2 regions of the Pseudomonas knackmussii B13 genome follow, and region 2 is predicted to be linked to the other one. Evidence: predicted binding sites of a transcription regulator. Region 2 holds the regulator's gene; the other holds the start of a gene.
The links. Region 2 encodes LexA, which represses DNA repair genes until DNA is damaged. Its sites were predicted from a motif close to CTGTNTNNNNANACAG; they were not measured.
Positions count from the first base shown of each region.

Region 1: imuA (translesion DNA synthesis-associated protein ImuA) is a predicted target of LexA. The motif match lies at 2,474-2,489, and genes of this name have one in related genera.

Region 1 covers NZ_HG322950.1:2,695,343-2,699,095, forward strand. Annotated here, with positions in the region: gene PKB_RS12780 (error-prone DNA polymerase) at 1-372, opposite strand, end outside; gene PKB_RS12785 (Y-family DNA polymerase) at 369-1,784, opposite strand; gene imuA (translesion DNA synthesis-associated protein ImuA) at 1,792-2,409, opposite strand; gene galU (UTP--glucose-1-phosphate uridylyltransferase GalU) at 2,820-3,659, shown strand.
Region 2 covers NZ_HG322950.1:3,957,315-3,961,067, forward strand. Annotated here, with positions in the region: gene PKB_RS18640 (L,D-transpeptidase) at 1-165, opposite strand, end outside; gene PKB_RS18645 (TetR/AcrR family transcriptional regulator) at 232-939, opposite strand; gene lexA (transcriptional repressor LexA) at 1,169-1,783, shown strand; gene sulA (SOS-induced cell division inhibitor SulA) at 1,797-2,270, shown strand; gene PKB_RS18660 (hypothetical protein) at 2,287-2,520, opposite strand; gene PKB_RS18665 (DUF6586 family protein) at 2,611-3,132, opposite strand; gene topA (type I DNA topoisomerase) at 3,198-3,753, opposite strand, start outside.

The sequences.
Region 1 (3,753 bases), 1.3 Mb from region 2:
CCAGATCGCCAGCAGGCCGTCGAGGTCGCCGTCGAAGTCCTCGCGCACCAGGTGGTAGCTGCCCTTGTCGGCGCGGCGCCGGGCCTGGGTGATCAGCCGGCAGAGGTTCTGGTAGCCGGCCAGGTCTTGCGCCAGCAGCACCAGCTTGGGGCCGGCGTCGATGCGCATTTCGCTGCCGACGATCAGCGCCAGTTCGCAGGCCTTGGCCGCCTGCCAGGCGCGGACGATGCCGGCCAGGCTGCACTCGTCGGTGATCGCCAGGGCGCGGTAGCCCAGGCGCGCGGCACGCTCGAAGAGCTCCTGGGCGCTGGAGGCACCGCGCTGGAAGCTGAAGTTCGACAGGCAGTGCAGCTCGGCGTAGGCGGGCGTCATGCGAACCAGCCGTGGAGCAGCCACGGCCCCTCGTTGCCGACCTCGCGGTAGGCCCAGGCGCGCTGGCCGGCGCGGGTCTCTACCAGGTAATAGTCGCGGCGCAGGTCGCCGCCGTCCCACCAGCCGGATTCGATGCGCTCGGGTCCTGCGAGGATGCGCGGTGCGGCTTCGCGCAGCACCTGCGGTTGCGCCAGCAGCCAGCCGGGGCGCGGGCCGCAGGGTGCCAGCGGCGGCGGACGCGGGTTGTCGCGCGGTTGCCAGGCCTGCTCCGGTCGGTGCTCGGCGAGGGCGCCGAGGCCGTGCACGGCGTCGTCGCCGAGACGGGCGCGCAGGCGTTCGCGCAGTTGCTCCCAGGGCAGCGACTGTTGCGGGCGCTCGTCGAACAGCTGGCGGTGCTCGGGGGCGAAGGCCGGCAGTTCGTCGGCGTGCAGGCGCACGGCATACACCGGGGCGGGCAACTGCAGGTGCTCCAGGCGGCCACGGGTCAGCTCGAAGAGCATCGCCGGGTCGCGCTCGGCGCTGAGCAGGCCGACCGGCATGCGCGTGTCGCCTCGGCCGTGGTGTTCCAGGTGCAGCTCGAAGCGTTGCACGCCGCTGTCGCGGCCGGCGAGGAAGGCAGCGAGGTCGCCGGTCAGACGGCGCAGCGGGAAGAGCAGGGCCTGGGTCGACTCGACGTCGAAGTTCAGCTCGAGGCGCGACTCGAAGACCTCCGGCGGACGGTAGAAGTCCAGGGCCAGGGCGCGCTGGCCGAGCAGGGCGTCCAGGTGCTGCAGCAGCGTCGGCGGGAAGCGCCGGGCCAGGCCGTCGCGGGGCAGGACGAGGACCTGCTGCAGCGTGCGCAGGCCCATGCGTGCCAGGCTGGAAAGGGCTTCTTTCGGCAGGCCGCAGCGCTCCAGCGGCAGGCGGCCGAGGACTTCACGCAGCTCGCCGGGGTCTTCCACGACCAGGCCGTCGCCGGCGTTGACCAGCACCCGCGCGGCGACCGGATTGGGCGCCAGGCCGATGCGCTGGCGAAAGCCCAGGGCGTCCAGCTCGGCGCGCAGGCGTGCCTCGAAGCGCGGCCAGGGCCCGAACAGGCCGAGGCTGGAACGCACCTCCAGCAGCAGGGCGCGCGGATAGTGCTGGCTGACCTGTGAGCTGAAGCCGTAAGCCCAGGCGGCGAGCAGGTCGTGGCAGCGCTGGATTTCCTCGGCGTCGTAGTCGGCACAGGCGAAATCGCCGCTCAGGGCGCGCGCGGCGGTCAGCGATTGCCCGGGGCGCAGGCCGAGCTGGCGGGCCGCCGGGTTGAGCGCCTGGATGACGCGGCGCTGCGCCGGGCCGCCGAGCAGGGCCAGGGGCGCCTCGGGATCGGCGCGGCCGCGCAACGCGGCGTCCATCGCCAGCTGCGGTAAAAGGATGCAGGCCCAGAGCATGTCGGCCTCAGTGCAGCGCCGCCAAAGGCAGCGGCTTGGCCGGGGCCAGCCCGCCGCGGCACTTGAGCACGCGCAGCTGCGCCGGGCGCGTCTCGACCGCCAGGCGCAGGGCCGCGGGGGAGGGGTTGACTGCCTCGCGCAGCGGGCGGAAGGCGAAGCCCAGGGTCTGGCCGCTTTCCGCCGCCACCTGCAGGCGGCGCAGGGCGCGGTCGTCGGCCTGCTGCGGCCAGCACAGCACGGCGCCGCAGCAACCCGAGCGCAGCGCTTGTTCGGCGGCCCAGAGCGCGTCGCGGCCGTCGGCCTCGACCCAGATCAGTTGGCGCAGATCGACACCGGCGTCCAGCCAGGCGCGCGGGTAGGGCACATGCGGCGGAGCCACCAGCACCAGGCGCTCGCCAGCGGCACTCAGGCGCGCCAGGGTCGGCCAGAGCAGCTGCAGTTCGCCGATGCCCTCGGCGGCATGGAGGATCTCGCTGAGCGCCGCTTCCGGCCAGCCGCCGCTGGGCAGCAGGGCGTCCAGGCGGGCATGGCCAGTGGGCTGGGCGCCGGCCGGCGCGGCGAGCGACGGGCCTTTCCAGACGCGGCGCTGGTCGAGCAGTTCGCCCAGGGCTAGCGCGACGCCCATGTCCGCACCGGGAGGATGTGTCTGAAGGGAAGGGATGAAGGCGTCATGGGGATGTCAGAAAATACTGTATGGAAATACAGTATCGGTCGACCTCTGCCCACGGGTCAATATCGCCGCACGCCGGGGCACAGCGGCCAACGTGGGGGCGCGGTGCGCAGCCTGGCCGTCCGTCGGGTAGGCTCTTAGGCGTCTGTAGGAATTGATCGGGCGGGGTTGTGCGATATGTCGATGCTGACTTTTTGCTACTACTGATCGAACTTGCCGGCGAAAAGCCGGTCAGAGATGCCGTATTCGGGCTTCTGCGCCTCGTCCGGACGCCCCCAAGGGAGTAAGGGCCGGGCATTGTAAGCCGCACGCGGCCTCATTAGACTGCGCGCCATTCATACCCTCGTTCCTGTCGAAGGACTCACATGATCAAGAAATGTCTGTTCCCGGCTGCCGGTTACGGCACCCGCTTCCTCCCGGCCACCAAGGCCATGCCCAAGGAAATGCTGCCGATCGTCAACAAGCCGCTGATCCAGTACGGCGTTGAAGAGGCGCTGGAAGCCGGGCTGTCGGAGATCGGCATCGTTACCGGTCGCGGCAAGCGCTCCCTGGAAGACCACTTCGACATCAGCTACGAGCTGGAAACCCAGATTCGTAACACCGACAAGGAAAAATACCTGGTCGGTATCCGTCGCCTGATCGACGAATGCACCTTCTCCTACACCCGTCAGATCGAGATGAAGGGCCTGGGCCACGCCATCCTCACCGGCCGCCCGCTGATCGGCGACGAGCCCTTCGCCGTGGTCCTGGCGGACGACCTCTGCCTGAACCTGGAAGGCGACAGCGTCCTGAAGCAGATGGTCAAGCTGTACAACCAGTTCCGCTGCTCCATCGTGGCGATCCAGGAAGTGCCGCCGGAAGAGACCAACAAGTACGGCGTGATCGCCGGCGAGATGATCCGCGACGACATCTACCGCGTGAACACCATGGTCGAGAAGCCCAAGCCCGAAGAAGCCCCGTCGAACCTGGCGATCATCGGCCGCTACATCCTGACTCCGGACATTTTCGACCTGATCGAACAGACCGAGCCGGGCAAAGGCGGCGAGATCCAGATCACCGACGCCCTGATGAAGCAGGCCCAGGACGGTTGCGTGCTGGCCTACAAATTCAAGGGCAAGCGTTTCGACTGCGGTAGCGCCGAGGGTTACATCGAGGCGACCAACTTCTGCTACGAGAACCTCTACAAGACCGGCAAGGCTTGGTAATTCCAGCGCTTTGACGGTTTGTCGAAAAAGCCACCTTCGGGTGGTTTTTTCGTTTCTGCTCAAACGACTCGGTGTTCCCCCTGTAGGAGCGGCC
Region 2 (3,753 bases):
CGCCCGCACCTGGTGCAGGCCACGCGGAGTACAGCCCGAACCCTCCCGCTCGCCAGCGCCGTTGCGCGCGGTGGAAACCGGCAAACGCAACACCAGACGCTCCGCAGCGAAGCCGTAGAGCATCTGGTCGGGAAGGGAAATGTGCAGCAGATCGAGGTCAGGCATTGTCCGCCAGCGACAACCGGAATGGCCCGCTAGCTTAGCCGATCGGCACGGTCAGGCCCAGCGCACTCAGGCCTTGGCCGGTGTGGCCGACTTGCTGCGCGGCTTGAGCTGGGCGCCGGCCAGCGACGGATCGCTGACTCCGCTGTCGGCACGCATGCCGGCAGCCAGGAACGGCACCATCAGGCGCATCACCTGCTCGATCGAGGTGTTCACGCCGAAGTCGGTCTCAGCCATGGCGCGCAGGGCCTTGATGCCGGACATGCTGAAAGCCGCAGCGCCGAGCATGAAATGCACACGCCAGAACAGCTCGATGGGAGGCAGACGCGGCGCAGCTTCGTTGACCAACAACATGAAGCGACGGAACACCTTGCCGTAGACCTCTTCGAGGTACTTGCGCAGGTGCCCCTGGCTCTGGCTGAAGGCCAGCCCGAGCAGACGCATGAAGATCGACAGGTCGTTGCCACTGCGCGGTTTCACCGCCATGGCTTGCACCACCAGCAGCTCCAGCAGTTCCTCGAGGGAAGCGCGCGGCGCGTCGGTCTTGGCCTGGCGGCGGTCGAGTTCCTTTTCCAGGCTGGCGCAGAACGGCCCGAGGAAGCGCGAGAAAACCGCTTGAATGAGCGCCTTCTTCGAACCGAAGTGATAGTTCACCGCAGCCAGGTTCACACCCGCCTTGCTGGTGATCAGACGCAACGAGGTTTCGGCGAAGCCTTTTTCCGCGAACAGCTGCTCCGCAGCATCGAGGATACGTTCGACGGTTTCGGACTGGGCCATGGATCAACTCACCTGACAAACACTTGTTTGAAACTTACGTTTCACCCCGAGACATTGTCAAGCTTGGCGCGGAGGATTGTTGCAGAAAACAACGGATAGCGACGAACGATATCAGCAAGACGCCTCCCGTAGCCGACGAGTAACAGGAACGCAACCTGAAATAATTCGTTGCCAGTCGCCAACCACTGTATATAATCCCAGCAACTGTACAAAAAGACAGAGTAGGGATATGCAGAAGCTGACGCCGCGCCAAGCCGAGATCCTCGCCTTCATCAAGCGCTGCCTGGAGGACAACGGCTACCCGCCGACCCGCGCCGAGATCGCCCAGGAACTGGGCTTCAAGTCGCCCAACGCCGCCGAAGAACACCTCAAGGCACTGGCCCGCAAAGGCGCCATCGAGATGACCCCGGGCGCATCGCGAGGTATCCGCATCCCGGGCTTCGAGCCAAGCGCCGCAGCGAATGAAGACGAACTGCCGATCATCGGCCGCGTCGCCGCTGGCGCCCCGATCCTCGCTGAGCAGAACGTCGAAGACGCCTGCCGTATCAACCCGGCCTTCTTCAATCCGCGCGCCGACTACCTGCTGCGAGTTCGCGGACAGAGCATGAAGGACGTCGGCATCCTCGATGGCGACCTCCTTGCCGTGCATGTCACCCGCGAGGCGCGCAACGGCCAGATCGTCGTCGCCCGCCTGGGCGAGGAAGTCACCGTGAAACGCTTCAAGCGTGAAGGCAGCAAGGTCTGGCTGATCGCCGAGAACCCCGAGTTCGCCCCCATCGAGGTCGATCTCCAGGAACAGGAACTGATCATCGAAGGCTTGAGCGTCGGCGTCATCCGCCGCTAACAGGAGAGGCACCATGCAGTACCCGCAACCGCTGGACCTTCCGCAACTGCCGCTGTTCCAGGAAGCCCTCTGGGCCAACGCCAACGAACCGCTGCTGGTGCAGATGGCAGAGCCTGACGCGCCCGAAGACGGGGCTTTCAGCGAGCTGTCGCTGCGCGGACTACCGGGTAACTGCCTGACCCTCCTCGCCCCCATCCTGCGCGAACTCAGCGAAGAACAGGATGCACGCTGGCTGACGCTGGTTGCCCCGCCGGCCAGCCTGACTCACGACTGGCTGCGCAAGGCCGGGCTCAACCGCGAACGCATTCTGCTGCTCCCAGCGCGAGATCAAGCCTCCGCACAAAGCATCGCCTGCGAAGCCCTGCGCCTGGGCCACAGCCATACCGTCGTGAGCTGGCTACCGGCGCTCGGCACCCAGGCGCGCGCGCAGCTGTCCCGCGCCGCTGTCATCGGACGGGCGCAGAGCCTGAACATTCGTCTGGGTTAATTAAAGCGAGAGCGTCTCAGTGCAGGACGCGCGGGCCGTCCTGTTCGACATCGCCACCTTCGGCGAGGCGACCGGCCATCTGCACACCGATGTTGAACATCGCCTTGGCGACCTCGATGTGCTGGCCTTGCAGGAACCCTTTGGCATCGCTGGAGAACTCCAGCGTCACCAATGCCTCCTCATCATCCGCGCGACGCAACACAATGCGTCCGTCAGGCAGTTCTACGATTTCCAGAAATGAGGTTGGCATGGCTAGGTTCTCTCACAGCAGACCGGCCATTGTACCAGCCATGACCGGGCTACCCTAGCCCATCGGACTTACGGGGCTCGATTCAGCCCCTTAGAGTTCGGTCAGCGCGCCACGGAAACGCAGCACCATTTCCTTGATCGACTTGCGCCAGGCTTCCACATCCGCATTGCTCAAGGGCTGCAGCTCTTCTGCGTCAAGGCTGATGGCCTGAATCAACGGCTGGGTCGGATCGACCTTGGCCTTGCGCGGCTCGCGCGGTGGCTGGAACAGTTCGGCATAGGCCGCCAGCAGTTGAGCCAACCAGGTCTCAGGCTGCAGTGCCAGCTCCACGAGCTCGGCCAGTTCAGGGCTCGGAGCAGCGGCGAGCACCTCGGCATTGAGCAGCATTTCGACGCGAGGGGCGCCCGCCTGGGGCAAACGGTAGTAGCCCGCAATCTCGTGAGCCACACCCAGAACTGCGCCGTACAGATGGAACAGCGCCGATTCGCGCTCCGCTTGAACCAGCGCCTGTGCGTTCATCGGGCGCGCTTCTTCGGCCTTGCGCCAGGCTTCCAGGGCCAGGCCGGCGAAGTACAGTTTCTGGTTGGTGCGGGTGTAGAGTTCCTGAGCCATCGACGCGCCCTCAAACAGTCATTCGGCAGTATATGCGCGCCAACTTGCGCGGGGCGCGCCGCCCATCAGCGCTTGTCTTCGACCTTCCACTTGCCGCCGTCGTAGAAGGCGCGCCAGCCGGTGGGCTTGCCCTCGACCTCGGACTGCACGTACTGCTCCTTGGTCTTGCGGCTGAAGCGGATCACCGCCGGGCGGCCATCCGGGTCCTTCTGCGGCGCGGCGAGCAGGAAGTGGTACTTCGGATCCAGCTCATCCTTGTGCGGCACCAACTCGCTGACCAGAGGGGCACGGGTCTCACGGTTCTTCGGGAACTGGCTGGCGGCCAGGAACAGGCCGGAAGCGCCGTCGCGCAGAACGTAGACGTCGTCCACCTTCTCGCACTTGAGCTCCGGCATGCGGATCGCATCCATCTTCGGCGGCGCAGGCTCACCGTTCTTCAGCAGCTTGCGGGTGTTCTTGCAGGTTGCGTTGGTGCAGCCGAAGAACTTGCCGAAACGGCCGGTCTTGAGCTGCATTTCGCTGCCGCACTTGTCGCATTCCAGGCTCGGACCTTCGTAGCCCTTGATGCGGTACTGACCTTCTTCGATCTCGTAGCCGGCGCAGTCCGGGTTGTTGCCGCAG